4 regions of the Streptomyces mirabilis genome follow, and region 1 is predicted to be linked to each of the others. Evidence: riboswitches for the same ligand, from Rfam matches in the RefSeq annotation. Region 1 holds a riboswitch; each other region holds the start of a gene.
The links. Region 1 has a riboswitch for cyclic di-AMP ahead of SMIR_RS19700 (M23 family metallopeptidase). Riboswitches for the same ligand answer to the same signal wherever they lie in the genome.

Region 1 (7,529 bases):
TTCCGCACACGGCCCCCGGGAACGATCAGGGGTTGATGCCCTTGCTCTGCAGCCACGCCATCGGGTCGATCGCGCTGCCGCCGCCCGGGTGAACCTCCAGGTGCAGATGCGGCCCGGTCACGTTGCCGGTCGCGCCCACGCGCCCGATGACGTCGCCGGTGGCCACCTTCTGCCCCACGCTGACGCTGATGGACGACTGGTGGCAGAACCACAGCTCCGTGCCGTCGTCGAGGGTGAGGATGGTGCGGTAGCCGTACGAGCCGGCCCAGCCCGCCTCCGTGATCGTGCCGCTGTGGATGGCCTTGATCAGCGTGCCGGTGGGGGCCGCGAAGTCGAGGCCGGTGTGGTACCCGGAGGACCACATGGAACCGGCGTCACCGAAGCGGGAGGTCAGGGTGTACGAGGAGGTGGGCAGCGAGTAGCTCTTGGCGAGCTCGGCGAGGCGCGCGGCCTCGGCCTTCTGCTTGGCGTCCTCGTCCGCCTTCTTCTTGGCGGCGGCGACCTTGGCCTCGGCGTCGTCCTTCTGCTTGGCGGCCAGCGCGACCGCCTTCTTCGCCGCGGCGGACTCGGCTGCGGCCTGGGCCGCCTTGTCGACCTGGTCCTGCTGCGACTCGGCCTGCAGGATGATGCGGGCGCGCAGTGCCTCGCCCGCGTCCTTGTTGCCCTGCGCGGCGTCGGCGCTGGTCACACCGGCGCTGGTGAGCGGGGTGGCGGAGCCCTTCGGCGTGCTGGAACCGCCGTCGGATATCAGCGCCTTGGCGGACTGGGTGACCGAGGAGAGATCGGGCAGCGAGATGGACACCGGCGGCTTGCCGGGCGCCGCGGTGGCCATGCCGCCCGCGCCGACGGCGGCGATGACGCCGACGCCCAGGACCGTGGAGCTGCGGGCGAGTCCCCCGCCGCGCTGCTTGGAGACGCGGTGCCGGCCGCGGAGGGGACGGAGCGAATCCTCGGTCGGGTTCCACTCCTCCCAGGGGCCCTCGTCCTTGCCGTAGGCGTAGCCAAAAGTCTGGGTCTCGTTCGGCGGGAACGAAGTGGGCTGGGCGGGCCGGTTGGACGCCACGTGGGCGTGCTCCTTTCCTTCCTTCTCGCCTACCGGGTTAGCTGACGGGTTCGGAGCAGGAAGGTCTCCTACGCGCGTCAACCCACGGTGTCTCCACCGTGAAAGACGCTCGATTCACCCCAAGTTGGTGGTTCCCCGGTTCCCTTGCGGGATTCGGCGCGTGCGCACGGAGCCGACTCTTGTGACGGCTGGGACGACCGCGCTGCGTTATCGAACGTTAATAGACACGGGTACCGGATTCCAAGCTGTTCGTACTGATCATTAACCACTTTTGGCCAGGACTTACCGACCATGAGCGGCGGAAATCGGGCGAGTTGGCCGCACCCTTCTACCCGGCGGTTATGTGACAGTGCGTCAGTTGTTATGCGGAGGGGCATCGGCCGATCACCCCTCGTGACAACGATCAAGAACGCCCCTTCCCGTGACTACGGCCGCCGTACGGCGAGCAGTGCCATGTCGTCGGTCAGTGCTCCGCCCGTGTGCCGCCGGACCTCCTCCGAAAGGGTGGCCAGCAGGACGTCGGGGCCGGGGAAGGTCCGTCCGGCCAGGCGCGCGGCCGGATCGTAGAAGCGCCCCTGCGCGTCGCGGGCCTCGGACAGTCCGTCCGTGTGGAAGAGGAGCGTGGCCCCGTGCGGGAACTCCGCCTCCTGCGCACGGTCCGGCCAGCTGCCCAACTCACCCATGCCGAGCGGCAGTGCGGGGTGCGCGGCTGCGAGCGTGACCAGCGTTCCGTCCGCGTGCAGGAGCAGCGGCGGCGGGTGGCCGCGGTTGACGAACCGTACGAGGCCGCCCTCGTGCGTGATCTCCGCGAGGACGGCGGTGGTGAACCCCTCGAAGGCGTCGAGGCCCTTGCGCCGGATGCCCTCGCGGGCCAGCGCCCGCTCCAGCCGCTGCGCGACCGCCTCCGGCGTGGCCTCCTGCTCGGCCGCCTCCCGGAACGCCCCGATGAGCACCGCGACGGCGGCCACCGCTTCCATGCCCTTCCCGCGTACGTCGCCCACCGCCAGCCGTACGCCGTGCGGGGAGTCCTGCACCGCGTACAGGTCGCCGCCGATGAACGCGCCCGCCTGCGCGGCCTCGTAGCGCGCCGCGACGTCGAGGCCGCCGATCCGCCGGTCGGGTTCCGGCAGGACGGCACGCTGGGCCGCCTCGGCGATCCGGTGGGCCGAGGCGAGTCGTTCGTCGGTGCGACGGACGAGGATGTTGATGAGCACGGCCAGCACGCCGACGGTCGCCACGGTGGCGACCTCCGTGAGCGCGTCCACCTTGGAGACGATGCCGAGCCGGATGTGGATCGTGAGCACCGAGACGAGCGCCGCGATGCCGGTGAGCACGGTGCCGCGCAGCGAGAAGAGCGGGGCGGCCACGAGCGGCGCGGCCGTGAAGAGGGGGCCCGCGGTGAAGGCCATCGGGGTGAAGTAGTCGTAGAACGCGCCGACCAGGATGAGCAGCGCGGGCAGCACCCGGACGAGGTTTCGCGCGCAGGAGATCCGGCTCAGGTCCGCCTCGGCCGGGCGGGGCATCGGCTCGTCCCCCAGCCCCGGATCAGGCACGGGGTCCCCGGGCAATCGCCCACCGGACCGGTCGTACGGCCAGTCGTTCGGCTCGTCGTTCGGCTCCTCGGCCCGCTGCACGCCTCCTTGCTGCTGCCCCACCCGTCCAGGCTTCCCGGCGCGGGGGCGGGGGGCGAGTGGTGAGGGGCCGACCGGGGGATGCGTCAGTCCGAGCCCGACCACCGGACGCCGCCCGCTCCGCCGTGCCCGTGGTGGTGCCCGGCCGGGGCGACGACGGTCCCGCCGTCCGGCACGAAGCCATGACCGCCGTGGCAGACCCCGAAGAACAGCGCGCACGCGGCGAGCAGCAGCGCGAACGCCGGCGCGCACCGGACCAGCCACCGAGGACGACTCATAGTGAGCGGAAGACTACAGAAAGTCGGGTCGGCAGGGAAAACCGGGGCGGGACGGCAAACGGGAAAGCCGGGCGGGAGGAAACCCGGACGGCAAGAAATCTGGGACGGCAGACGGGAAAAACCAAGGGCCGGAACTCGTTTCCGAGTTCCGGCCCTTGGCCTTCAGTAGCGGGGACAGGATTTGAACCTGCGACCTCTGGGTTATGAGCCCAGCGAGCTACCGAGCTGCTCCACCCCGCGTCGTTGAAATTAGTGTACGCCATCCGCGGGGCCCGATTCACCAGGCTTTTCGCGGACGCCCGCGAGGCCGCCCCTACCCGGCCGCGAGAAGGTGCCGATTGGGCGCCACGGCCTGCTCCTCGAACTCCGGCAGTACGACGACATCCGCCCCCGCGGCCACGAGCAGACCGTTCCCGTCGGCCCCCGTCACGAACGTGTCGGGCTCGCGCCACGCGGTGACCACCCGCCGTACACCCGCGTCGAGGATCAGCCGCGCACAGGGCGCGGGCCGGGACGCCCTCCGCGCGCAGGGTTCCAGGCTGCTGTACACGGTGGCGGAGCGCAGCCGCGGATCCGCGGCATCGATCTTCGCGAGCGCCGCCTCCTCGGCGTGCACGACGGGGTCGTCGCCCTCCCGCGAGTGCCCGCGCGCCAGCTCGGTGCCGTCGGCCGCCACCACCACCGCCCCCACACTGAACGCCGTCTCCGAGGGCGGGCACAGCGCCGCCAGCTCGCAGGCGACGCCCAGCCAGTGCCGGTCCGCGGCGGAGGCGAGAGCGCCCGCCCCGGGTGCGGTGGGGACGTAGCGGACGAGGACGACGTCCCCGACCGGCCGTGTCTCCACCAGCAGCATCCGGCCCGGCGGATATCCCCCGGGTCCGAACAGCCGTGGCGCGTCCGGCTCCCCCACGAAGAGCGGCGCGACGGCGAGCTGCAGCTCGTCCGCCAGCCCCTGCGCCATCAGCTGGGTGTGCACGCGCCCCCCGCCCTCGACCATGAGCCGCCGCACCCCGCGTACGTCGTGGAGGTGTTCGAGCACGACGCGCCAGTCCAATTCGGCGCCGGTCGGGACCACGGCGACGTCCAGTCCGCGCAGGGCGTCGGTGGCGCGTCCGGCACCCTTGTCCGTCGTGTAGACGACCTTCTCGCCGCCCGTGTGCCAGAACTGGGCGTCCGGGTCGAGGTCGCCGGAGCCGCTGACGGTGACCTTCAGCGGGTACTCCGGGCGTCCTGCGGCGATCCGCGCCGCCCGGCGCTCGGCGGAGTTGACCAGCAGCCGGGGGTTGTCCGCGCGGATGGTGCCGGCGCCGATCAGGATCGCGTCGCTGGACGCCCGCACCTCGTCGACCCGGTCGAAGTCGGCCGGGCCCGAGAGCAGCAGGCGGTCGGGGCCGGTGTCGTCCAGGAAGCCGTCGAGGGAGACGGCGGCGGACAACAGGACATAGGGGTGGGGCATGGGGCGCACTCTCCAGCTCCGAGCGCAGGGCTCCTAGTGGTTCAAGTTTTAAACAATACCTAGACTGGCGGCATGACGACCCGCTGGCTCTCCCCCGCCGAGCAGCGCGCCTGGCGCGCGTACAACGCCGCCACCTCGCTCCTGGAGGACACGATCGACCGGCAACTCCAGGCCGAGACCGGCATGCCCCACCTTTACTACTCCATCCTGGCCATGCTGTCCGAGGCACCGGACCGGCGGCTGCGGATGACCGACCTCGCCGAGATCCTGAAGATCACCCGCAGTCGGCTGACGTACGGCGTCACCCGGCTGGCGAACGACGGCCTGGTGCGCCGGGAGGGCTGCCACAGCGACAAGCGCACCCAGGTCGCGGTCCTCACGGACGAGGGCATGGACGTTCTGGAGCGGGCGGCGCCGGGTCACGCGGAGCAGGTCATGAGGGCGGTCTTCGACCGGCTGACCCCGGAGCAGGTGGGACAACTGGAGGAGATCTGCGGGGCCATCACCCGCGGCATCCAGGGGGAGAATCCCGGGGCCTGCGGGGAAGATCTGCCATGGCGACGGCGTTCTTCGTGAGTCGGCGACGGCGTTCCTCGTAGTCGGCGACGACATTCCTCGCGAGCCGTACGACAGCACTCTTCGTGAGCCGTACGACACGGAATCGAGCAAAGCCGTTGCTTGAACTTTAAAGCACCGTGTACTGTCTGCCTCCGAGGCAGTGCTTCAAAACTGAAGCACCACCGGCACAACTCGCACCACACCCGCTGGACCGGAGAGACAACATGCGCGATTTCCCCACCGCCACGGTGCGCACCCGCGTCACTGTGCCCCTGCGTTTCGGCGACGGCTACTCGGTCGACGCGGAGTTGGTCACCTTCCACGGCCTCGCCGACGACAAGGAGCACCTCGCCGTCGTGCTCGGCAAGCCCGGCGCGACCCCGCTGGTGCGGCTCCACTCCGAATGCCTGACCGGTGACGTCTTCGGCTCGGCCCGCTGCGACTGCGGCCCGCAGCTGCGCGAGGCGGTGGAGCAGATCGCGGAGCGCGGCGGAGTGCTCCTGTACCTCCGTCAGGAGGGCCGCGGCATCGGCCTCTACAACAAGCTCGACGCGTACGCCCTCCAGGACCAGGGCCTCGACACATACGCCGCAAACGCCGCGCTCGGTCTGCCCGAGGACGGCCGCGACTACACGGCGGCGGCCCAGATGCTCCAGGCCCTCGGCATCGACGACCTGGACCTGCTCTCCAACAACCCGGACAAGGCCGAGCAGCTGCGCGACCTCGGCGTCACGGTCTCCCACCGTGTCCCGACGGGCGTCTTCACCACCGCCCACAACGTGCGCTACCTGCGCGCCAAGGTCCTCCAGACCCAGCACACGCTCCCCCTGCCGGAACTCACGGCGGGCTGAGCCATCGGGCCCCACACTCCCCAAGCACACCGAAGCCCCAGGTCAGATTCCCTCTGACCTGGGGCTTTTCGGTAGACCCTGTGGGACTCGAACCCACAACCAATGGATTAAAAGTCCACTGCTCTGCCAATTGAGCTAAGGGTCCACACGCCGGCCCGGATCGATCCCGTGCCGATGCATCCCCGAGCATAGCCGGACGAGGCCAGGACTCCGATCGGGTATCGGCGTCCCGGCCACGCCAACAGCGAACAGCCCTATGGATCAACCGGTTCGGGCGCTTCCTTGCGCGCCGCCACGCGGGCGACCGTGCGGGCGTGGTCGGGGTTGAGGAACCAGTGGCGGGCCGAGGCCAGCCACCAGGTCGCGGCGAAGCCGAGGACGACGAGGACCGCGACCGGGGCGTAGTTGAAGGTCTCCCAGGTGACCGGCGAGACCTGCGGCAGCATGAACAGGACCGTGATCACGACGACCCAGGCGACCGAGACCACGCCGATCGCGCGCGACCAGCGGCCCAGGTGCCACGGCCCCCGCTCGAACGCCTCCCCCTTGCGCAGCCGCAGCAGCGTCGGGATGACGTACGCGATGTAGAGCCCGATCACAGCGATCGACGTCACGGCCGCGTACGCCGTCACATTGATCAGGTACGGCAGCCCCAGCACGAGCGCGCCCAGTGCCGCCAGCCACACCGCCGCGACCGGCGTGCGGGTGCGCGGGCTCACGGTGTGCCAGACGTGTGAGAACGGCAGCGCGCCGTCCCGCGAAAACGCGTAGATCATGCGGCTGTTGGCGGTGACGGACGCCATCCCGCAGAAGAGCTGCGCGCCGATCACGACCAGGAGCAGGAGCTTGCCCGCCGTCGCCCCCAGCGCGTCGAGCAGGATCTGCGCCGGCGGCGCGCCCGTCGCCGAGCCCAGCTCCTTGTCGTACGACTGGATGGCGAAGGTGAAGCCCAGCAGCAGCACGAACCCGGCTATCCACGAGGTCCAGATCGACTGCACGATGCCCTTCGGGCCCGCCGTCGACGCGTCGTGCGTCTCCTCGGTCATATGGGCGGAGGCGTCGTACCCGGTGAAGGTGTACTGCGCCATCAGCAGGCCGATGAGGACGACGTACACGCCGCTGCCCCAGCCCGTGTTGTTCACGAAGTGCGTGAACACGAAGGACGCCGACTGATGGTGGTCCGGTACGAAGGCCAGCGCGCCCACGATCACCCCGACACCCAGCACGTGCCACCACACGCTGATGTCGTTGAGGAGGGCGACGATCCGGACCCCGAAGGTGTTCAGCAGCCCGTGCAGGACGAGGATCCCGGCGAAGAGCAGGATCGTACGGCCCGGCGTGATCGTGAAGTCGAACTGCAGGTTCAGATACGCGCCCAGGAAGGACGCCGCGCCGAAGTCGATCCCGGCAGTCACCGCGACCTGCCCGAGGACGTTGAACCACCCCGTGAACCAGGCCCAGGCGGCGGCCGACCTCGCGGGCGCCAGCCGGTGGGCCCAGAAGTACAGCCCCGCCGAGGTCGGATAGGCCGAACAGATCTCGGCCATCGACAGCCCGACGAACAGCGTCATCAGTCCGACCGCGACCCACCCCCACGTGATCACGGCGGGGCCGCCGGTGTTCATGCCGAACAGATACAGCGTCAGGCACCCCGAGAGAACCGAGATGATCGTGAACGAGACCGCGTAGTTG
Region 2 (7,529 bases), 3.2 Mb from region 1:
GGGGCAGAGTCCTGAACAGGTCGCCGCCGACATCGAGCGGGACAAGATCCTGGACGCACAGGCCGCGTTGGCGTACGGACTGGTGGACGGGATCATCCCCAGCCGCAAGACCTCGCGCACCGCGCCCGGTGCGAGGAACGCCACACCCGACGCGAGGTGATCCGCCGATGGTGCCCGAACTGCCCCCGCTGCCCGCGCTGACGCGAGCCGAGGCCGAGTTGATCGACCGTTACCTCGACGTGGTCGACCTGCTCGGCCGCATCAACCCGGCCAGGCCCGGAGACACCTACCGCGGGCTGCGCGCCGCCCAGGCGTTGGTCGCCAAGGCCGGCGAGCTGCGGGACGCCCTCGCGCTGATGCACCAGCGCGGCGAGAGCGAGGTGCACGCGCCGACGCTGGCACAGGCCCTGCGCGTCCTCGACGGCGAGCGACGGGCGGCCCGCGTCACTCTGCCGCCCGACGCCGACAATTGACACATCCACACCCGGGCCGCCGTGCGCGCCGAGTCGACGAGGCGTCCGGCCTGGGGTTCAAACGGACCAGATGGAGTACCCCCTGATGGAGTAGTCACAGGTCCCTTCGAGGAACCCGAAAAGTTGCGCAACGCGCGTAGCGGAAAGGCGGAATGAGACGCTCCGGTGCAGGTACGAGCGTCGTAGGTGTCCCCAACATCGCCCGAACAGAGGGTCGTCCACCCGAACGGGTGAGTGGTGAGTAACCCCACAAATCGCCGATTCCGCTCGGATTTTCCGACTGCCATGCGTGAAGATCCCTTCCGACGACAAGCCCCCGCCACAGCGGCGGGGCGGTCCGGGCGGACGCCGAGTCCTGCCGCTGCCCGGATGACCGGTCGACAGAAGTGCATCGGCAGGAGTGGAGGACCCAGCAAGACGGGTCGCCGGAGAGATCCGGGCGGTCCTTGGGGTGAAGCCGCGCAAGCGGCCGGGCTACTTCGCCAGCCCGAATCCGACAGGTCATCCTTCACAGGCGGCTGACGAAGGGTTGCGCATGACTGCGCTCAATCGTGTCCCGTCGATGTGGACCCGGGCCGGTACGGCCTCGGCGCTCACTCTCGCCGCCGTGGGCGGCAGCCTTGTGGTTCCTGGCGTCGCATCCGACGCCGAAGCGGCCACCTTGGCGACGAAGGCACTTCAGGTCGCGGCTTCCAAGAAGGGCTCCCCGTACCAGTACGGTGCCGCCGGGCCACGCCGCTTCGACTGCTCCGGGCTCACGCTCTACTCGTACAAGAAGGCGGGCAAGACGCTGCCTCGTACGGCCGCGGCGCAGTACAACAAGACACACCACATCTCCGCGTCCCACCGCAAGGCCGGAGACCTGGTGTTCTTCCACTCGGGCCGGAACGTGTACCACGTCGGCATCTACGCCGGGAAGGGAAAGATCTGGCACTCCCCGAAGACCGGGGAGGTCGTGAAGCTGCAGAAGATCTGGACGAAGAGCGTCTGGTACGGCCGGGTCAGCTGACCTGCCCGAGGGGGTGCCGCCGGCCGGCACCCCCTCGGGGTCCCACCCCCCCCGGGGCGTGAAAAGTGGACGGACCGGTTACTCGTTCATCATGGCTGAACGACCTCCCCCCGAGGAACGGAACGAGACGCCCCTCGAGCGTGCCGATCGCAACTTCGGCGAGCTGCTCCAGGAGCTGCGCGTCACGCAGACCGGTGTGCAGATCCTCTTCGCGTTCCTGCTGACGCTGGCGTTCACCCCGCGCTTCCCGTCCCTCGACACGGTGCAGCGCGCCACGTACGTCACCACGCTCCTGCTGGCCGTGGTGGCCGCCGCGCTCTTCACGGCGCCGGCCGCACTGCACAGGTCGCTGTTCCGGCAGGGCGCGAAGCCGACCATCGTGCGGGTCTCCTCCGTCCTGGCCACGATCGGGATGGGCGTGCTCATGCTGGCGCTGACGGGATCGGTGCTGCTCGTCGTGGACGTGGCACTGGGACGCGCCGCCGGGATCGCCTCGGGCGCGGGCACCCTGCTCGTCTGCGTGGCACTGTGGGGCGTCCTGCCCCGCGTGGTGCAACGTACGGTCGTCAGCGCGGCAACGGCTCCGAAAGAAGCACCGGACCGAGAACCGTGAGCGCGCTCCCCGTGACCGCCTCCAGGGCACGGCCCGCACGGCCGGCGGACGCGGGTGAGCGGCTCGTGGTCCGGGCGCGCCGGACCCTCGACGCACTGGAGCAGGCCCGGCATGAACTCGCGGGCCTCGCGGGCGGCACCCTGCCGCTCGGCACCTTCCAGACGGCGGGCCGGGCCTTCCGGGCCCTGCTGCGCGGCGCCTTCGAACGCGCCGGGCAGCGCAGACACGACAACTGAGCCGCTCCTCAGGGCTCTTGTGGGCCGCCGGCCGTCACCGGCTGGGCCGGCACCGTCCAGGGCAGGTCGATGGCAACCGTCTTGCCGCCCTCGCGGGTGGGCCGGACGACGAGTCTGCCGCCGCACTCGGCGGTCAGCCAGCGGATGATCACCATGCCGCGCCCGTTGTCCTGCTGGACGGCGGCAGGCAGACGTTTCGGAAAGCGCGGATGGCTGTCGGTGACGCCGATCCGCAGGTGTTCGTCTCGGTCGAGCCTGACGTCCACGGTGAAGGTGGGCGACTGGCCGAAAGTGTGCTGGACGGCGTTGGTGGCTAGTTCTGACACGATCAGGCGTACGGTGTCCGCGACTTCCGCGTCGCACGGCAGGCCCCATTCGGCCAGCACATCGGCGACGAAATTCCGGGCCGCGGAGACCGAGGCGGGATCGCTCGGCAGAGTGACGGATGCTTCCTGGTGATCTGCCATGGCGACGTCGTCCTTTTCCCACGGGACCGGAGTCCGACACGGAGCGGATGGTTCGAGTACGGTCCCGGACTGGTGCTTCGCGCCAGACTGCCATCACGGGGCCGGTCACGGGTGCGATCCACCGAGATATGCATATATCTGTCGCTCGATGCGGTGAACTCTGCGACGGCGGAGCGTATTTGGGCGGCCCGGAAGGAGTAAGGAGTACGGCCATGCAGCACGGTCCCGCGGTGCGCCGCCGCAAGCTCGGTGCCGAACTGCGCGCGCTGCGCGCCGGTGTGGGCCTCACCAGTGGTGAGGCGGCCCGTCTCGTCGGCTGGCACCAGTCGAAGGTGAGCCGCATCGAGACCGGTATCAGTGGGGTGAAACCGGCCGACGTGGAGCGCCTGTTGGACGCCTACGCCGTCACGGAGCCCGAGTTACGGGAGCTCCTGGTCGGCCTCGCGGGCTCCGAGGGCAATGGACGCCACCACTGGTGGCACGCCTACCGCGGGGTCCTGCCGCCCGCGTACCGCGACTTCATCAGTCTGGAGTCCCAGGCCAGCGGGATGCGCACGCTGGAGACCTCGGTGGTACCCGGACTGCTCCAAACACCCGAGTACGCGCGGGAGGTGACCCGGGTCGCCGTCGGCGGCCTGGAGGACGACAAGCTCGACGCACTCGTCGAGGTGCGCCTCGCCCGGCAGGACGTCCTGCGTTCGAATCCCCCGCTGGAACTGACCGCGGTCCTGGACGAGGCCGTGTTAAAACGCGAGGTCGGCGGCCCGGAGGTGATGGCTCGGCAACTGGAGCGACTGCGGGAGGCGGCAACCCTGCCTCAAGTGCGGCTTCAGGTACTGCCGTTCGCCGCGGGAGCCCATATCGGCGTCACCGGGCCTTTCGTTATCTTCTCATTTCCGAACACAACTGATCTGGATGTGGTTGTTCTCGACCACTTGACGAGTAGCCTCTATCTCGAACGGAAAGAAGACCTTCAGGCCTACACCGAGGCCTTCAACGCCCTTCAGTTCCACGCCCTTTCACCCGAGGACTCGTTGGACTACATCGCCGGGATAGGTGACGGCGCGTAAGGAGGCACCCCCATGACTGCACTGCCTCGGTACGTACGTTCCAGTACTTCACTCCGCCACGTGCGATGGCTGCGCAGCAGCCGCAGTACGGGAATGAACAACTGCGTCGAGACGGCCCGACCCGGCCCAGGACCCTGGGCCGGACTGGTCGCGGTGCGCGATTCCAAGAACAAGGCGGGCCCCGCCCTGCTGTTCACTCCCGCCAGTTGGGAGGGCTTTGTCGCCGGACTGAGCTGATCACGCCGACGGCGTGCTCGATCTGCGCGTCGGTGAGGTCCGCGCGAGCGGTCAGCCGCAGCCGTGAGATGCCGTCCGGCACGGACGGGGGGCGGAAGCAGCCGACGGCGAGTCCCGCCTCGCGGCAGTCGGCGGCCCACCGCAGGGCCTGTTCGGGGGACGGCGCGCGCACGGAGACCACGGCGGCGTCCGGTCGTACGGCTTCCAGGCCCTCGGCGGTCAGCCGGGTGTGCAGCGCCGTCGCCACCTCACGGGCCCGGGCGGCGCGCTCCGGCTCACGGCGCAGCAGCCTGAGCGCCGCGAGGGCCGCGCCCGCCGCCGCGGGCGCGAGACCGGTGTCGAAGATGAAGGTGCGCGCCGCGTTGACCAGGTGGTCGATGACCGCGGCGGGACCCAGGACGGCGCCGCCCTGGCTGCCGAACGACTTGGAGAGCGTGGCGGTCACGACCACGTCCGGGGCACCCGCGAGCCCCGCGGCCTGCGGGGCGCCCCGGCCGCCGTCGCCCAGGACGCCCAGCCCGTGCGCGTCGTCGACGAGCAGCGCCGCGCCGTGCTCGCGGCAGGCGGTGGCGAGTGCGGCCAGCGGGGCCGCGTCGCCGTCCACCGAGAAGACCGTGTCGGACACGGCGACGGCGGGACCCTCGTGCGTGCCCAGCGCCTTGCGCACGGCTTCGGGGTCGGCGTGCGCCACGACCTGGGTCGCACCCCGGGCGAGCCGGCAGCCGTCGATGAGGGAGGCGTGGTTGCCCGCGTCCGAGACGACCAGCGAGCCGTGCGGCGCGAGCGTGGTCACGGCGGCGAGGTTGGCCGCGTAGCCGGAGGAGAGGACGAGCGCGGACTCGAAGCCGCAGAAGTCGGCAAGCTCGCGTTCGAGTTCGCCGTGAAGTTCGGTCGTGCCGGAGACGAGCCGCGAGCCGGTCGCGCCGGCGCCCCAGCGGCGGGCGGCCGCCGCGGCGGCCTCCGTGATCTCGGGGTGGCGGGCCAGCCCGAGGTAGTCGTTGCTCGCCAGATCGAGAAGGGGTGAGTCGGCGGCGCGGGGGCGCAGGGTACGGACGAGTCCGGCCTGGCGACGCTGGTACGCCTGCTCGTCGATCCACGCGAACGGCGATCCGGCCATGCTGGTGCCTCCGGGCCCTGGGAGTGGTCGTGAGGGGGTCATGAAGGTGGTCGTTTTGTAGGCAGTGCACAGACCCTAGCGGGACGACGCGGCGCCCATGATGTGGCAATACCCACACGTCGAACCGTCTCTGTTGTGCAAACTCTCCTTGGCCGCAGCGGCTCGCATACGTCAGGATCGGATCTCATGGACCTGCTGAACACGCTGGTGGACAAGGGGCTTCGGCGCGAGCTGCCGACCCGTGACGAGGCGCTGGCCGTGCTGGCCACGTCCGACGACGACGTGCTCGACGTGGTGGCCGCGGCCGGAAAAGTCCGCCGGCACTGGTTCGGCCGTCGAGTGAAACTCAACTATCTGGTCAATCTGAAGTCCGGTCTGTGCCCCGAGGACTGCTCGTACTGCTCGCAGCGCCTCGGTTCCAAGGCCGACATCCTCAAGTACACCTGGCTCAAGCCCGACCAGGCCTCGCAGGCCGCGGCGGCCGGGCTTGCCGGGGGCGCCAAGCGGGTCTGCCTGGTGGCCAGCGGCCGCGGTCCGACGGACCGTGACGTGGACCGGGTCTCCGACACCATCAAGGCGATCAAGGACCAGAACGAGAACGTCGAGGTGTGCGCCTGCCTCGGCCTGCTCTCCGACGGCCAGGCCGAGCGGCTGCGCGAGGCGGGCGCGGACGCCTACAACCACAACCTGAACACGTCCGAGGGGACGTACGGGGACATCACGACCACGCACACGTACGCCGACCGGGTGGACACGGTCCACAAGGCGCACGCGGCCGGTCTGTCGGCCTGCTCGGGTCTGATCGCGGGCATGGGTGAGTCGGACGAGGACCTCGTCGACGTCGTCTACTCGCTGCGCGAGCTCGACCCTGACTCCGTTCCGGTGAACTTCCTGATCCCCTTCGAGGGCACCCCGCTCGCCAAGGAGTGGAACCTCACCCCGCAGCGGTGCCTGCGCATCCTGGCCATGGTCCGTTTCGTCTGCCCGGACGTGGAGGTCCGCATCGCGGGCGGCCGCGAGGTCCACCTCCGGACGATGCAGCCGCTCGCCCTGAACCTGGCCAACTCGATCTTCCTCGGCGACTACCTCACCAGCGAGGGCCAGGCGGGCAGGGCCGACCTGGAGATGATCGCGGACGCCGGCTTCGAGGTGGAGGGCGCGGGCGAGGTGACCCTGCCGGAGCACCGCGTGACGGCGGGCGGAGGCTGCGGTGCCCACGCCGAGGCCGGGTGCGGCTCGCACGCGGACGCCGGGTGCGGCTCGCACGAGGGTGGCGGCGTCTGCGGTTCCGTGCAGGTGCAGGCCGAGCAGGAGCAGCCCGCCGAAGCGCGTACGGATCTCGTCGCCGTACGCCGCCGTGGTGCCGGAACGGACCTCGCCCCCAATGCCTGACCTGTCCGAGCCGTCCACGCTGCCGGTGCGGGAACTGCTTGAGCTGGACCGACGGCACGTCTGGCATCCGTACGGCCCCATGCCCGGCCGCCAGGAGCCGCTCGTCGTGGAGTCGGCGAGCGGGGTACGCCTGCGACTGGCGGACGGCTCGGGCGAACTGGTCGACGGCATGTCGTCCTGGTGGTCGGCCATCCACGGCTACAACCACCCGGTCCTCAACGACGCGGCGCGCGACCAGCTGGAGCGCATGAGCCATGTCATGTTCGGCGGGCTCACGCACGAGCCCGCCGTACGGCTGGCGAAGCGCCTGGTCGACATCACGCCCGAGGGCCTGGAGCACGTCTTCCTCGCCGACTCCGGCTCGGTGTCGGTCGAGGTCGCCGTCAAGATGTGCCTCCAGCACTGGCGCTCGCTCGGCCGGCCGGGCAAGCAGCGGCTGCTGACCTGGCGCGGCGGCTACCACGGGGACACCTGGCAGCCGATGTCGGTGTGCGACCCCGAGGGCGGGATGCACGAGCTGTGGCAGGGCGTGCTCCAGCGCCAGGTGTTCGCCGACGCCCCGCCGGTCGAGTACGAGGAGTCGTACGCCGACCATCTGCGCGAGCTGATCGGGCGGCACGCCGACGAGCTCGCCGCGGTGATCGTGGAGCCGGTCGTACAGGGCGCGGGCGGGATGCGGTTCCACTCCCCCGCGTATCTGCGGGTGCTGCGGGAGGCGTGCGACGCGCACGACGTGCTTCTCGTCCTCGACGAGATCGCGACCGGCTTCGGCCGTACGGGCGCTCTGTTCGCCGCGGGGCACGCCGGCGTCACGCCGGACGTGATGTGCGTCGGCAAGGCGCTGACCGGCGGCTATATGACGATGGCGGCGACGCTCTGCACGGCGCGGGTGGCCGAGGGCATCTCACGCGGTGA
Region 3 (7,529 bases), 2.6 Mb from region 1:
GTTCCAGGGCTCCGGCCAGGTGAAGGGCAACGGCCATTTCGAACTGGTGCAGGGCGCGGGCGGCTCCCTCAACGGAACGACCAGCTTCGAGCGCACCAACTACTTCGAGACGATGCCCGCCCACCAGCTGGAGCTCGCCCTCTGGCTGGAGGCCGACCGCATGGGCTCGCTGCTGGCCGCGCTCGACGACGAGTCCATGGAGAACCAGCGGGACGTCGTCAAGAACGAGCGCCGCCAGCGGTACGACAACGTGCCCTACGGCACCGCCTTCGAGAAGCTGACCGGGCTCGCCTACCCCGAGGGCCACCCGTACCACCACACCCCGATCGGGTCGATGGCGGACCTGGACGCGGCGACCCTGGAGGACGCCCGCGCCTTCTTCCGCACCTACTACGCGCCGAACAACGCGGTGCTCTCCGTGGTCGGGGACATCGACCCGGAGCAGACGCTCGCCTGGATCGAGAAGTACTTCGGCTCCATCCCCGGGCACGACGGCAAGCCCGCTCCGCGCGACGGCTCGCTGCCCGAGGTCATCGGCGAGCAGCTGCGCGAGGTCGTCGAGGAGGAGGTCCCGGCGCGCGCCCTGATGGCCGCCTACCGGCTCCCGGAGGACGGCACGCGCGCGGCCGACGCGGCCGACGTGGCGCTCACCATCCTCGGCGGCGGCGAGTCGTCCCGGCTCTACAACCGGCTCGTACGCCGCGACCGCACCGCCGTCGCGGCCGGGTTCGGCCTGCTGCGGCTCGCCGGAGCGCCCTCCCTGGGCTGGCTGGACGTGAAGACGTCCGGTGACGTCGAGGTCCCGGTGATCGAGTCCGCCGTCGACGAGGAGCTCGCCCGGTTCGCCGAGGAGGGCCCCACGGACGAGGAGATGGAGCGCGCCCAGGCCCAGTTGGAGCGCGAGTGGCTGGACCGGCTCGGTACGGTCGCGGGCCGCGCCGACGAACTGTGCCGGTACGCCGTCCTGTTCGGCGACCCGCAGCTCGCCCTGACGGCCGTACAGCGCGTCCTGGACATCACGGCCGCGGAGGTCCAGGAGGTCGCCAAGTCCCGCCTGCGCCCCGACAACCGCGCGGTGCTCGTGTACGAGCCGGTCGCTGCCGACACCACCGAAGAGGACGAGGAGGCGGCGAAGTGACCGAGCTCGCCACCATGGACTTCCACCCGCAGCCCCAGGCGGGTCAGCCCAAGCCCTGGGCCTTCCCGGCGCCCGAGCGCGGCACGCTGGACAACGGCCTGACCGTGCTGCGCTGCCACCGCCCCGGCCAGCAGGTCGTCGCCGTCGAGGTGCTGCTCGCCGCGCCGCTGGAGGCCGAGCCCGCGGGCCTCGACGGCGTCGCCACGATCATGGCGCGCGCCTTCTCCGAGGGCACCGACAAGCTTTCCGCCGAGGAGTTCGCCTCCGAGCTGGAGCGCTGCGGCGCCACCCTGGACGCGCACGCCGACCACCCCGGCGTGCGGCTGTCGCTCGAAGTGCCCGTCTCGCGCCTGCCCAAGGCGCTCGGGCTGCTCGCCGACGCCCTGCGGGCACCGGCGTTCGCGGACAGCGAGGTCGAGCGGCTGGTGCGCAACCGGCTCGACGAGATCCCGCACGAGACGGCCAACCCGGCACGGCGTGCCGCCAAGGAGCTCTCCAAGGAGCTGTTCCCGGCGACCTCGCGCATGTCGCGCCCGCGCCAGGGCACCGAGGAGACCGTCCAGAAGATCGACTCGGCGGCCGTACGCGCCTTCTTCGACAAGCACGTACGTCCCGCCACGGCCGCCGCCGTGATCGTCGGCGACCTGACGGGCGTCGACCTCGACGCGCTGCTCGCCGAGACGCTCGGCGACTGGACCGGCTCGTCCGCCGAGCCGCGCCCCGTGCCGCCGGTGACCGCCGACGACACCGGCCGTGTGATCATCGTGGACCGCCCCGGCGCGGTCCAGACGCAGCTGCTCATCGGCCGCGTCGGCGCCGACCGGCACGACCGTGTGTGGCCCGCCCAGGTGCTCGGTACGTACTGCCTCGGCGGCACCCTCACCTCGCGCCTGGACCGCGTCCTGCGCGAGGAAAAGGGCTACACCTACGGTGTGCGGGCGTTCGGCCAGGTCCTGCGTGCCGCCCCGGACGGAACCGGTATCGCGATGCTCGCCATCAGCGGCTCCGTGGACACCCCGAACACCGGCCCGGCGCTCGACGACCTCTGGAAGGTGCTGCGCACCCTCGCCGCCGAGGGCCTGACGGACGCCGAGCGCGACATCGCCGTACAGAACCTGGTGGGGGTGGCGCCCCTCAAGTTCGAGACCGCGGCGGCCGTCGCGGGCACGCTCGCGGACCAGGTCGAGCAGTACCTGCCGGACGACTATCAGGCGACGCTGTACCAGCAGCTCGCCGCGACCGGCACGGTGGAGGCCACCGCGGCCGCCGTGAGCGCCTTCCCGGTGGACCGTCTGGTGACCGTCCTTGTCGGCGACGCCGCGCACATCCAGGAGCCCGTCAAGGCCCTCGGAATCGGTGAAGTGACCGTCGTTTCGGCGGAGTAGGGGTTCAGCGGAGCAGCGGCCCAGTAGAAGCCGGCTGGACGCCGAGCCGCACGCGGAGCGGAAGAGCGTGACTCCGTAGGGCCCGGGTGACTGAAGAGTCGCCCGGGCCCCTTTTTGCTCGGATTTCCGCTCGGATTTCGCTTGGACTTCATCCCCAAGATGTCCGTATTGGTAGGGAGGTTGCCCGTCTGCCCTGTGGCATGCACTACAAAAACCGTGATCCGTTTGTTGATTGAAAGACGCCCCGTCTAGCGTCGGGGCGGCTGTTCGTCAGGCAGTGCGCCGCGCCCGCGGCACCGGACAGTCATCGCCGAGTCCCCGTACGGCGCGAGCCAGGGGAGCCGGGGACCCATACGTAGTCCCTGGGGTGAATCGGACGCCCTCCCTGGAGGGGGTCCGTAGGAGACCTTCCTGCTCCGAACCCGTCAGCTAACCCGGTAGGCGAGAGGGAAGGAAAGGATCAGCCCCTACATGGCGTTCACCTGTGGCCCCGGGAAACACCGCCGTCCGAGCCGCGTGAAGCGCTCCACCACGAACGCCGTCGGCGTCGCCGCGCTCACCACCACCGGTGTCATCGGAACCCTGGCCGCCCCGGCGCTCGCCGCGGACGCCTCCGTCGAGCAGTCCGGGCTGACCCAGGCCGTCACCCTCGGCGACAGGGTCGCCGCCCAGATCGACGCGCAGGCCGCCGCCCAGCAGCGCGCCGCCGACGAGGCAGCCGCGCGCAAGAAGGCCGAAGAGGCCGCGCGCAAGAAGGCCGCCGAGGAGGCGAAGAAGGAGCGCGAGGCCAAGGAGCGTGCCGCCCGCGCCGCCGAGCGCAAGCGCCTCAACACCTTCGTCCTGCCGATCACGGGCTCGTACATCTCCACCGGCTACAAGACCGGCGGCAGCCTCTGGTCCTCCGGCAGCCACACCGGCGTCGACTTCCACGCCGCCTCCGGGACCTCGGTCCACGCGGTCGGCTCCGGCACGGTCGTCACGGCCGGCTGGGGTGGTGCCTACGGCAACCAGATCGTCCTGAAGATGCACGACGGCACCTACACGATGTACGGCCACCTGTCGTCCATCGGCGTCTCCGTGGGGCAGACGGTCACCCCGGGCCAGCAGATCGGCCTCTCCGGCTCCACCGGGAACACCACCGGGCCGCACCTCCACTTCGAGGCCCGCACGACGGCGGAGTACGGCTCCGACATGGACCCGGTCGCCTACCTCCGCTCGCACGGCGTGAACGTCTGACGCTCGCACGGCGTGATCCTCTGCCGTTCGGACGGCGTGATCCTCGGCCGCTCGCGCACCGTGAACGACCGACGACCGGCGTCAACACTTCCGAAGCCCCGGCTCCCCTCAGCCGGGGCTTCGTCGTTTCGAACGACTGTCTGTCCAAAAAATATCCATGGATTCCGGCCCGCCATCGGAAATTCCGGCTCTCTGCAATAGAGTCGCTGAACAAGCGTCAATCGACCGCGTTTCGCGGGGATTAAGGCGGAGGTCCGGTCATGCGCATTCCCGCGCACTCGGTATGCACGGCGATCCGTGACGACATCGTCGCGGGTGTCTACGAGCGCGGCAGCCGGCTCACCGAGGAACTGCTCGCGCGCCGCTACGGCGTCTCGCGGGTCCCCGTGCGCGAGGCCCTGCGCACGCTGGAGGCCGAGGGCTTCGTCGTCACCCGTCGGCACGCGGGCGCGTGCGTCGCCGAGCCCACCGAGCAGGAGGCCGCGGACCTGCTGGAGATGCGCATGCTCCTGGAGCCGCTGGGCGCCGCGAGGGCCGCGCAGCGGCGCACCGAGGCCCACCTCAAGGTGCTTCGAGGCCTGGTCAGGCTGGGGCAGGAGCGGGCCAGGAGGGGGAACAGCGAGGATCTGCGCTCGCTCGGCGGCTGGTTCCACGAGACCCTCGCGCAGGCCTCCGGGAGCCCCGCGCTGACCTCCACGCTGGCCCAGCTGCGGCACAAGATCGCCTGGATGTACGCGGTCGAGGCGCCGGCCAATCCGGCGGAGTCCTGGGCGGAGCACGGCGGGATCGTGGACGCGGTGGCGCGCGGCGACAGTGAGCGGGCGCGGGCCGTCACGGCGCTGCACACCGAGCGCGCGACGGTCGCGCACCGGCTGCGTTTTCCCGGCGGGGGAGATCGGCCGGAGCGTGTGAGGACTTCGCAACATCCCGTAAACATGACGGGCGTGCGTCATTAACACCGGCACCGTATACAAAGAGAGGTAATTCGCGGGGGATTATTTCTGCTGCCCGTAATTGGGAAAAGCGAAGGGCCCGCCCGATGTTTTCAGGCGAGCCCTTCGAATGTGTGCGGGGCGGGGTCTTTTGGTGCGAAGACCACTCCCGCCATCAATTGAGGAACCCCGCTCGGGGGCTCTTTCTCAGACGGTCTCGGGGAGCTCCTCGAGACCCTCCGCCACCAGCTTCGCCAGCCGGTCGAGCGCGGCGTCCGCACCCTCGGCGTCCGAGGCGAGGACGATCTCCTCGCCGCCCTGGGCGCCCAGGCCGAGGACCGCTAGCATGGAGGCCGCGTTGACGGGGTTGCCCTCCGCCTTGGCGATCGTCACGGGGATACCGGAGGCCGTGGCCGCCCGGACGAAGATGGAGGCGGGACGGGCGTGGAGGCCCTCGGCCCAGCCGACGTTGACGCGGCGCTCAGCCATGTGATGCTGCCCTTCAGGTGTTCAGGGTTGTCTAGACCAGTGTTCCACAACGTGAAGCGAGCCCGGGGCAGGGTGCTGTTCCTGTCCCGGACTCCGCGTCGGATCCCGGCCTGGATCCGACTTCGGTGCCCCTAGCCTGCCTCGCGCCGTTGTCGGACGCGAGCCGTACTCTGGGGCCCATGCAGACCTCGTCGGACCGGCACGAGTACCCCTCCCACTGGGAGGCCGACGTGGTGCTGCGCGACGGCGGCACCGCCCGCATCAGGCCCATCACCGTCGACGACGCCGAGCGGCTGGTGAGCTTCTACGAGCAGGTATCGGACGAGTCGAAGTACTACCGCTTCTTCGCGCCCTACCCGCGCCTGTCCGCCAAGGATGTCCACCGCTTCACGCACCACGACTTTGTGGACAGGGTGGGGCTCGCGGCCACGGTCGGCGGCGAGTTCATCGCCACCGTACGCTATGACCGTATTAATGCCGATGGTCGGGCCGCCTCCGCGCCCGCCGACGAGGCCGAGGTCGCCTTCCTCGTGCAGGACGCCCACCAGGGCCGCGGCGTTGCCTCGGCCCTCCTGGAGCACATCGCGGCCGTCGCCAGGGAGCGGGACATCCGCCGTTTCGCCGCCGAGGTGCTGCCCGCCAACACCAAGATGATCAAGGTGTTCACGGACGCCGGATACCAGCAGAAGCGGCACTTCGAGGACGGCGTCGTACGCCTGGAGTTCGACCTCGAACCCACCGACCGCTCGCTCGCCGTGCAGCGCGCGCGGGAGCAGCGCGCCGAGGCGCGGTCCGTGCAGCGACTGCTCGCGCCCGGCTCGGTCGCCGTCATCGGAGCGGGCCGCGCCCCCGGCGGGGTGGGACGCAGCGTCCTCGACAACCTGCGCGAGGCCGGGTTCACCGGGCGCCTGTACGCCGTGAACAAGGCACTCCAGGAGAAGGAGCTCGACGGCGTCCCGGCCCACCGCTCCGTCCGTGACATCGCCGAACCCGTCGACCTAGCGGTCGTCGCCGTGCCCGCGCCGTTCGTCCCCGAAGTAGTCGCGGAGTGCGGCGAGCACGGGGTGCAGGGCCTCGTGGTCGTCTCCGCCGGGTACGCCGAGAGCGGCCCCGCCGGACGCGAGCGTCAGCGTGCACTCGTCCGCCAGGCCCGTACGTACGGGATGCGCATCATCGGACCGAACGCCTTCGGGGTCATCAACACCTCCCCCGAGGTGCGCCTCAACGCCTCGCTCGCGCCCGAGATGCCGCGCCCCGGGCGGATAGGCCTGTTCGCCCAGTCCGGCGCGATCGGGATCGCCCTGCTCTCCCGGCTGCACCGGCGCGGCGGCGGCGTCACCGGCGTGACCGGAGTGTCCACCTTCGTCTCCTCCGGGAACCGGGCGGACGTGTCCGGCAACGACGTACTCCAGTACTGGTATGACGACCCGGACACCGACGTCGCCCTGATGTACCTCGAATCCATCGGCAACCCGCGCAAGTTCACCCGGCTCGCCCGGCGGACGGCGGCGGCCAAGCCGCTGGTCGTGGTCCAGGGCGCACGGCACGCCGCCGCTCCCCAGGGGCATGCCGTACGGGCCACCCGGCTGCCGCACGCCACCGTGTCCGCGCTGCTGCGGCAGGCCGGGGTGATCCGGGTCGACACGATCACCGAGCTGGTCGACGCGGGGCTCCTGCTGGCCCGCCAGCCGCTCCCCGCAGGACCCCGGGTGGCGATCCTCGGCAACTCGGAGTCCCTGGGGCTGCTGACGTTCGACGCGTGCCTCGCCGAAGGACTGCGACCGCTTCCTCCGCTGGATCTGACCACGGCGGCTTCGGCGGAGGACTTCCACAGGGCGCTGACGAAAGCCCTCGCCGATGACAGGTGCGACGCCGTGGTGGTGACCGCCATACCGGCGGTGGGGGAGACGTCGGCCCAGGACGCGGCCCTGGCTCAGGCCCTGCGCTCGGCCTCGGCCTCGGCCCCGGCGAAGCCGGTGCTCGTGGTGCACGTCGAGCTCGGTGGGCTCGCGGAGGCCCTGTCGGCGGCGGCCAGCACCGCACCACAGGCGGCGTCCACGGCACCCGGTGCTCGGGCACCCCGCCCCGCCGAACGCCCGGCCACCGTGGTGAGCGGTCCCCCGGAGGCGAGCCCCCGGCTCATCCCGGCCTACCCGGCCGCCGAGCGCGCCGTCCGCGCCCTCGGCGAGGCCGTGAAGTACGCCCAGTGGCGGCGCGAGGCGGCCGACCCCGGAAAGGTCCCCGAGTACGAGGACATAGACGAGAAGGGCGCCGCCGAGCAGATCGACGAGCTGCTCTCCCGGGGCTCGGGACTGACGCTCGGCCCCGAGGACGCCTGCGTGCTGCTCG
Region 4 (7,529 bases), 1.2 Mb from region 1:
GTCGTAGAAGAAGACGAGGTCACCGGGCTTGATATCGGCGAGCGGGACCGTCGTGCCCACGTTGACCTGGTCCCAGGTGGTACGCGGGAGATCGACGCCGGCGGCCTTCCAGGCGGCCTGGGTGAGGCCGGAGCAGTCGTAGGAGCCGGGCCCGGTCGCGCCCCAGACGTACGGCTTGCCGATCTGGGTGCGGGCGAAGGCGAGGGCCTTGTCGGCCTTGGCGGTGTACGAGGAGTCGGTGGCCGAACTCCCCGAGGTGCCCGAGGTGCCGGTGGTCCCGGAGGTCGTCTGCTGCTGGGCGGCCGCCTCCTGGGCCTTCTTCTCCGCCGCGGCCTGCTGCTGCGCCAGTTCCGCCGCCTTGCGGTCGGCCGCTTCCTGCTTCTTCTTCTCGATCGCCGCGAGCCGCGCCTTCTCCTCGGCGGTCAGCTTCGAGAGCAGGTCGCGCGCCTCGGCGAGCTTGCGCTGCACGTCGGCCTTGGACGTCTTCAGCGCACTTTGCGTCGTGGTGAGCGTCTGCAGGCTCTGGGAGGCCTCCGCGCGCTTCTTGGTGGTGGCGGCCTGCTCGGTGATGTAGTCGTCGACGGCCACCTTCTGGCGGCTGGTCAGCCGGTCCATCAGCTGGGTCTGGTCGAAGTAGTCCTGTGGATTGTCGGCCAGCAGGAGGGTCGCGGTGTCGGGGGCGGAGGCACCGGTGCGGTACTGCGCCGCGGCGAACGAACCCAGCTCCTCGCGCGCGGTGTTGAGCTTCTCGGTGCGCTGGGCCACGTCGTCGAGGAGGGAGTCGACGCGCTTGCGCTGCTGCGCGGTCTTCTCCCTCGTCGCGTTGTACTTCTCGGTCGCCGCCTCGGCCTGGTGGTAGAGGTCGTCGACCTTCTTCTCGACCTCTTCGACGCTCGGCTTGGGATCGGCCGAGGGCGCGGCGTTCGCCGTCTGGGAGAGCAGGGCCACGGAGGTGAGGGCCGCCGTGGCGAGGGCGGGGGTCCGTATACCCGCTATGCGTGTACCCGTAGGACTCCACTTGCGATGCGACGCCAAGGTGGCGACTCCTTCCGTCATCCGCCTACCGAGTTAGCTGTCGGGTTCGGGCGGGTGATTCCGGAAGGTTTGCCCTACGGTCCTTGTCCCAGCGGACAGTTGGACCGATTCACCCCAAGGTCGGTTGGGTCCCCGGCTCCGGCTGCCGCGTGGGCGCACCGGACTCGGCGGAGGCCGCACGGCCCGGCGGTGTTCGCCGGTTGGGTCGAGCGGCCTGCCCGGCACGCTAGCCAACTCATAAGTGTTCTGTGAAGTTTGATGTGCGATATGCCCGATACATTTTCGTGACCTTGATCCTGGAGGCCATTGATCGGGACCGACTGTGGCTGACCGTAATGAAACGATCCTGAACGGTGACGGCGTCCGCGGCGGAAAGAGTGGCGGAAAGGAATCAGGCGCGGTCACGGAAAGAGATCATGCGCGATCGCGGAAAAACCGGTCGGGTTTCCAGGGTGGCCGCGGGTTGTCAGTGGGGCCGCCTAGACTCGGAGAGCGATGAGCAGCCTCTTTGATGACAGCTTTCTGGCGGACCTCCAGCCTTCCGGGGCCCACGAGGAAGAGCCCCCGCCGCCGCCCGAGGACGGGGCGCCGGAGCCGCTTCCGGACGACCTGTTCGGCGGCCGCTTCGACGTGCCCGCGAGCCGGGACGCCTACTACCGCGACGGCGCGCCCCGCCCCGCCGTGGACCCGGCGGCCCTGCTGGACGGGTTGAACGAGAACCAGCGCGCGGCCGTGGTGCACTCCGGCTCCCCGCTGCTCATCGTGGCCGGCGCGGGCTCCGGCAAGACCCGGGTGCTCACCCACCGCATCGCCCATCTGCTGGGCGAGCGTCATGTCCACCCCGGCCAGATCCTCGCGATCACCTTCACGAACAAGGCCGCGGGCGAGATGAAGGAGCGTGTCGAGCAGCTCGTCGGCCCGCGCGCGAACGCGATGTGGGTGATGACCTTCCACAGCGCGTGTGTGCGGATCCTGCGCCGCGAGAGCAAGAAGCTCGGCTTCACCTCCTCGTTCTCGATCTATGACGCCGCCGACAGCAAGCGGCTGATGGCGCTCGTCTGCCGTGACCTGGATCTCGATCCCAAGCGCTTCCCGCCCAAGTCCTTCAGCGCCAAGATCTCGAACCTGAAGAACGAGCTGATCGACGAGGAGGACTTCGCCGCCCAGGCCGCCGACGGCTTCGAGAAGACCCTCGCCCAGGCCTACGCGATGTACCAGTCGCGGCTGCGCGAGGCCAACGCGCTCGACTTCGACGACCTGATCATGACCACGGTCAACCTGCTGCGCGCCTTCCCGGACGTCGCCGAGCACTACCGGCGCCGCTTCCGCCACGTCCTGGTCGACGAGTACCAGGACACGAACCACGCGCAGTACGCCCTGGTCAGGGAGCTCGTCGGCCCGGCCGCCGGTGACCGGCCCGAGGACGCGCCGCCCGCCGAGGGCGAGCTCGGGCCCGCCGAGCTGTGCGTCGTGGGCGACGCCGACCAGTCGATCTACGCCTTCCGCGGCGCGACCATCCGCAACATCCTCCAGTTCGAGGAGGACTACCCGGACGCGACGACGATCCTGCTGGAGCAGAACTACCGCTCCACCCAGACGATCCTGTCCGCCGCCAACGCGGTCATCGAGCGCAATGAGTCCCGCCGCCCCAAGAACCTGTGGACCAACGCGGGCGCCGGTTCGAACATCACCGGCTATGTCGCCGACACCGAGCACGACGAGGCCCAGTTCGTCGCCGACGAGATAGACCGTCTCACCGACGCGGGCGAGGCCAGGGCGGGCGACGTCGCCGTCTTCTACCGGACGAACGCCCAGTCCCGTGTCTTCGAAGAGATCTTCATCCGCGTCGGCCTGCCCTACAAGGTCGTCGGCGGCGTCCGCTTCTACGAGCGCAAGGAGGTCCGGGACGTCCTCGCGTACCTGAGGGTCCTGGCCAACCCCGAGGACTCGGTCCCGATGCGCCGCATTCTGAACGTTCCCAAGCGCGGGATCGGCGAGCGCGCCGAGGCCATGATCGACGCGCTCTCGCAGCGCGAGAAGATCAGCTTCTCGCAGGCGCTGCGCCGTGTCGACGAGGCGTACGGGATGGCGGCGCGGTCGACGAACGCCGTGAAGCGGTTCAACACGCTCATGGAGGACCTCCGCACGATCGTCGAGTCCGGCGCGGGTCCGGCGACCGTCCTGGAGGCGGTGCTCGAGCGCACCGGCTACCTCGCCGAGCTGCAGGCCTCGACCGACCCGCAGGACGAGACCCGGATCGAGAACCTTCAGGAGCTCGCAGCCGTGGCCCTGGAGTTCGAGCAGGAGACCGGCGAGGGCGAAGGCGAAGGCACGGGGGCGACTGCGGGTACGGCGGATGTCGGCGCCGGTGCGGCTGCGGGTGCTGGTACGGCGTCCGGTGGGCTCTCCGCGTTCCTGGAGCGGGTCGCGCTCGTCGCCGACTCCGACCAGATCCCGGACGAGGAGGACGGCAACGGCGTCATCACCCTGATGACCCTCCACACCGCCAAGGGCCTGGAGTTCCCGGTCGTCTTCCTCACCGGCATGGAGGACGGCGTCTTCCCGCACATGCGCGCGCTGGGACAGGTCAAGGAGCTGGAGGAGGAGCGGCGCCTCGCGTACGTCGGCATCACGCGCGCGCGGGAGCGGCTGTACCTCACCCGTTCGTCCATGCGCAGCGCCTGGGGTCAGCCCTCCTACAACCCGCCGTCCCGTTTCCTGGAGGAGATCCCGGAGACGCACCTGGAGTGGAAGCGCACCGGTGCGACCGCTCCGGTGTCCTCGGGGCCCGTCTCCGGTGTGGCCGCCTCGCTGTCGTCCTCGCGTTCGCGGTCCGCGGCGTCCGGCGCCTCCGGCTTCGCGACGCGCCGCGGGATCTCGGAGAAGCAGGTGGTCTCGCTGGCGGTCGGCGACCGGGTCACCCATGACCAGTTCGGCCTGGGCACCGTGGTCGGCGTGAAGGGAACGGGCGCGAACGCGGAGGCGACGGTCGACTTCGGCGAGGCGAAGCCGAAGCGGTTGCTGCTGCGGTACGCGCCGGTGGAGAAGCTGTAGTCCTACGGGTTCTACGGGGCGGCAGCTCGGAGCCCGGCGACGGCGTTCGGTCACGTCGTCGGGTGAGTCGGGTGAGGAGCCGGTGGGTTACGTCGGGTCCAGGCCGTGGCTGCGCAGCCACGGCAGCGGGTCGATCGCCGAACCGCCCGCGGGGCGTACCTCGAAGTGCAGGTGCGGACCGGTCGAGTTGCCGGAGTTCCCGGAGAACGCGATCTGGTCACCGGCCTTCACGACCGTCCCCGACGGCACCTTGTAGCTGGAGAGGTGGCAGTACCAGGTCTCCGTGCCGTCCATCGCGGTGACGATCGCCATGTTCCCGTACGCGCTGTTCCACTGCGTCCGTACGGTGCCGTCGGTCGCGGCCATCACCGGCGTGCCGTACGACACCGGGAAGTCGATGCCCGTGTGCACGGACATCCAGTTGATGCCGGCCTGGCCGAAGTAGGCGCTGAGGCCCTTCTGCGTGACCGGGAGCACGAATTTCGGCCGCAACCGCTCCTTGCGGGCCGCCTCCGCCGCCGCCTTCTGCTTCTCGGCGGCCTGCTGAGCCTTGAGGTCGATACGTTCCTGCGTCCGGCTGGCCCGGTCGGCGAAGTCGTCCGCGCCCGCGGAGAGGCTCTGGAGCTGGGTGTCCAGTTTGTTGTTGGCGGCCGACGGCTTCACCGCGGTCCCGTCGGACGCGCTGAGGGTCGTGTTGTCCTTGCTGTCGTTCCCGCCGATGGTGCCCACGGAGGCGGCGGCGATCCCCGCGACCCCCATCACACAGGCCGAGGGAACCGCGACGGTCAGCAAGGCGGAACGCTTCGCCGGGGTGCGCCGCCGGGAACGGGACGCGGACCGGTTCGCGACACGGGGGGCCGGAGTGACCTCTTCCATGTCCTCGAGCAGCGGCGCGTCCTGCGCGTCACCGGCGTCCTCGAACTCGTCCTCCGCGGCGCCGGGTTCCTCGTACGACACCTGCTCGAAGGCCGCGGTCGCCTGCTGGTCGAAGGGCCGGTCGTCCACGTCGGACTCGGGCACCGGCTGATGCTCGTAGGCCTCGGCGGCGAGCTGCTGCTCGTACGACTCGGCCTGCTGGTGCTGCTCGTACCCCTCGTACGGGTCGTGTTCGCCCGCGGTGTTCCACTGCGTGGCGTCGTACGCGCCCGTCTCCTGGGTGTGCGCGGTCCACTGCTGGGTCTGGCCGGTCTGTTCGGCCTGGAGCCAGGCGGCCGCGTCCCACTGGCCGGTGCCCTCGGGGCCCGGGCGCTGCGCGGGGATGTCGGCGAGCTGCTGGTATCCGCTCGCCCAGGCGGTCGTGTCGTAGGCACCGGTGTCGTACGCGGCCTGGTGCTGCGCGGCGTACGGGTCGTAGTGCGGCGTCTGGTGACTGCCGGTGCTCCACTGCGTGGCGTCGTACGAACCTGTGCCGCCGCCGCCCGACATGTCGCCGAAGAGGGGGTCCGCCGCGAAGGTCGAGGTCTCGAAACCCGTGGTCTCGAAGCTTCCGGTCGCGTAGGTACCGGAGGTGGCGTAGCCGTCGTACGAGGTGAAGTCGCCGTACTGGGCTTCCTGGCCACCGTACGACGCATAGGGCGCCGCGGCGGCATCGGAGGCCGGAGCCGGGGGCGTTACGGTCCCCGACGGGTGACGGTCGTTCACCAACTTCTCTTTCGCCTCGACAACAGGGGCTGGCAGAGCAGTGCGGTGACTGTACCCGGCGGTACGCGGGCGCGACAATCTTCGGCAGGTTTCCTCCACTCGGGAAACGGGCATTCGGCCGTGTTTCGGGGGAGGGCGGGCACGGCTTTGGCCTGGCGTTCGATTGCCGTTCGATGTTGGGGGTGTTCCGTGGAGGCGTTACGCCACTGTCAGACCCCCTGTCAGACCCCCGGTTTCGGCGGCGGGCGCGGCGGTGGGGCGGGCCTGCGTCTCCTCGAAGTCGAGTGCCTGCCGTATCCCGGCGGCGACCGCGGGGTGGACCGGCAGGGCGAGATGTCCGATTCCGCTCACTTGGACGCTCTGTGCGAGCAGGTCCGGATGGTCGATGGAGGCGGTCTCCAGCGGGTCCATCAGATGGTCGAGGTCGCTCCAGAAGCTCACGAACTGCGTACGGCAGTCGGGCGCGGGCTTGTGCAGCTCCTCGATCACCTCCGAACCCGGACGCATCTGACGGACGATCGGGTGCGCGTTCATCAGCGGAATGACCTTCGTGCCGGCGTGTGGCGTGCCGAGCGTGACCAGGGTGCGGACGCGCAGGTCTCCGCCGAGGCGCTGGACGTAGTAGCGGGCTATCAGTCCGCCGAGGCTGTGGCCCACTATGTCCACCTGATCGCGCCCGGTGCGCTCGCAGATGTCCTCTATGTGCCGTCCGAGCAGCTCCGCGGCGGCGCGGATGTCGTTCGTCAGCGGCGAGTAGTTGAGCGACTCGATGTGCTGCCTGCCGTGCTGTGCGAGGTTGCGGCGCAGCAGCACGAAGACCGAACGGTTGTCGATGAAGCCGTGCAGCAGCACGACCGGCGGCTTGGTCCCGGTGGGCAGCCGGGGCGCGTCGGGCGGGGGGAGCGCGGGGGTGCCGCGGCGCTCCTGGGTGATGCCGGACGGATAGAGGAGGAGGTGCCCGGCGAGGATGGCGATCTCCAGGGCCGTCGCCTTCAACAGGGCCACCGAGAGCCCGGGCAGTCTGCCGGGCAGCAGACGCCGGTGGAGAGGGAGAAAGGGCAACTCAGCCCCGGTGACCTTCATGGCCGACCTCCAGTCGGCACGCGACGGGACCGCTCTGTCCCCCGTGTGCCCTCGTGGAAAGCCGCGGTGGTGGTGCCGGTGGCGATGGCGTGGGCGGTGGCCGACGGTGCGTCCGTGGCGTGTGGTGCGCCGGTGACGCGACGGGATTCCCTGCCGTCGTGCTCCCGCCGGTGCGCCGCACCACCGTCGCGCCTCCCTGATGCGACGGTGGTGCTGCCACCTGCTGGCGGCTCTCCTTGCGCAGGCTCCGGCCACGGCCCGCGCGGCGCAGATCCCTGCGGCGCGTGTGCCGCAGAAACGCGGAGCGGTGCGCGGCGAATGTGTCCCACCGTGTGATTTCCCCCTCGGTCTTCAGCGGGAAACTGCGGTTTGCACGGATCTGACGATAACGTTCGTTCACTTCCCCTGCCGGAGCGGCGCGGGGCGGTTGATGAAGTCCGTTCATGGAGGCAGTGATGGGTGTGGCAGCCGGTCCGATCCGCGTGGTGGTGGCCAAGCCGGGGCTCGACGGCCACGATCGCGGGGCCAAGGTGATCGCGCGGGCGCTGCGCGACGCCGGTATGGAGGTCATCTACACCGGGCTCCACCAGACCCCGGAGCAGATCGTCGACACCGCGATCCAGGAGGACGCCGACGCGATCGGCCTCTCGATCCTCTCCGGTGCCCACAACACACTGTTCGCCGCCGTCATCGATCTCCTCAAGGAGCGCGACGCG

Region 2: it holds a riboswitch for cyclic di-AMP, as region 1 does, so the genes downstream of both, SMIR_RS34020 (C40 family peptidase) here and SMIR_RS19700 (M23 family metallopeptidase) in region 1, are expected to answer to the same signal.
Region 3: it holds a riboswitch for cyclic di-AMP, as region 1 does, so the genes downstream of both, SMIR_RS08090 (M23 family metallopeptidase) here and SMIR_RS19700 (M23 family metallopeptidase) in region 1, are expected to answer to the same signal.
Region 4: it holds a riboswitch for cyclic di-AMP, as region 1 does, so the genes downstream of both, SMIR_RS14030 (C40 family peptidase) here and SMIR_RS19700 (M23 family metallopeptidase) in region 1, are expected to answer to the same signal.

Annotation. Positions count from the first base shown of each region.
Region 1 covers NZ_CP074102.1:4,436,408-4,443,936, reverse strand. The annotation lists gene SMIR_RS19700 (M23 family metallopeptidase) at 26-1,063, opposite strand; cyclic di-AMP (ydaO/yuaA leader) riboswitch at 1,075-1,232, opposite strand; gene SMIR_RS19695 (PP2C family protein-serine/threonine phosphatase) at 1,489-2,586, opposite strand; gene SMIR_RS19690 (hypothetical protein) at 2,781-2,972, opposite strand; tRNA gene SMIR_RS19685 (tRNA-Met) at 3,139-3,212, opposite strand; gene SMIR_RS19680 (dihydrofolate reductase family protein) at 3,286-4,428, opposite strand; gene SMIR_RS19675 (MarR family winged helix-turn-helix transcriptional regulator) at 4,501-5,004, shown strand; gene SMIR_RS19670 (GTP cyclohydrolase II) at 5,211-5,837, shown strand; tRNA gene SMIR_RS19665 (tRNA-Lys) at 5,910-5,982, opposite strand; gene SMIR_RS19660 (amino acid permease) at 6,092-7,529, opposite strand, start outside.
Region 2 covers NZ_CP074102.1:7,675,448-7,682,976, reverse strand. The annotation lists gene SMIR_RS34030 (ATP-dependent Clp protease proteolytic subunit) at 1-160, shown strand, start outside; gene SMIR_RS34025 (hypothetical protein) at 168-473, shown strand; cyclic di-AMP (ydaO/yuaA leader) riboswitch at 851-1,005, shown strand; gene SMIR_RS34020 (C40 family peptidase) at 1,009-1,482, shown strand; gene SMIR_RS34015 (DUF6328 family protein) at 1,574-2,095, shown strand; gene SMIR_RS44990 (hypothetical protein) at 2,092-2,331, shown strand; gene SMIR_RS34005 (ATP-binding protein) at 2,340-2,798, opposite strand; gene SMIR_RS34000 (helix-turn-helix domain-containing protein) at 3,011-3,868, shown strand; gene SMIR_RS33995 (DUF397 domain-containing protein) at 3,881-4,105, shown strand; gene bioF (8-amino-7-oxononanoate synthase) at 4,062-5,222, opposite strand; gene bioB (biotin synthase BioB) at 5,409-6,614, shown strand; gene bioA (adenosylmethionine--8-amino-7-oxononanoate transaminase) at 6,607-7,529, shown strand, end outside.
Region 3 covers NZ_CP074102.1:1,817,419-1,824,947, reverse strand. The annotation lists gene SMIR_RS08100 (M16 family metallopeptidase) at 1-1,138, shown strand, start outside; gene SMIR_RS08095 (M16 family metallopeptidase) at 1,135-2,523, shown strand; cyclic di-AMP (ydaO/yuaA leader) riboswitch at 2,822-2,982, shown strand; gene SMIR_RS08090 (M23 family metallopeptidase) at 2,995-3,759, shown strand; gene SMIR_RS08085 (GntR family transcriptional regulator) at 4,020-4,715, shown strand; gene SMIR_RS08080 (HPr family phosphocarrier protein) at 4,899-5,180, opposite strand; gene SMIR_RS08075 (bifunctional acetate--CoA ligase family protein/GNAT family N-acetyltransferase) at 5,360-7,529, shown strand, end outside.
Region 4 covers NZ_CP074102.1:3,203,338-3,210,866, reverse strand. The annotation lists gene SMIR_RS14030 (C40 family peptidase) at 1-1,035, opposite strand, end outside; cyclic di-AMP (ydaO/yuaA leader) riboswitch at 1,043-1,215, opposite strand; gene pcrA (DNA helicase PcrA) at 1,531-4,089, shown strand; gene SMIR_RS14020 (M23 family metallopeptidase) at 4,177-5,844, opposite strand; gene SMIR_RS14015 (esterase/lipase family protein) at 5,929-6,813, opposite strand; gene icmB (coenzyme B12-dependent isobutyryl CoA mutase small subunit) at 7,269-7,529, shown strand, end outside.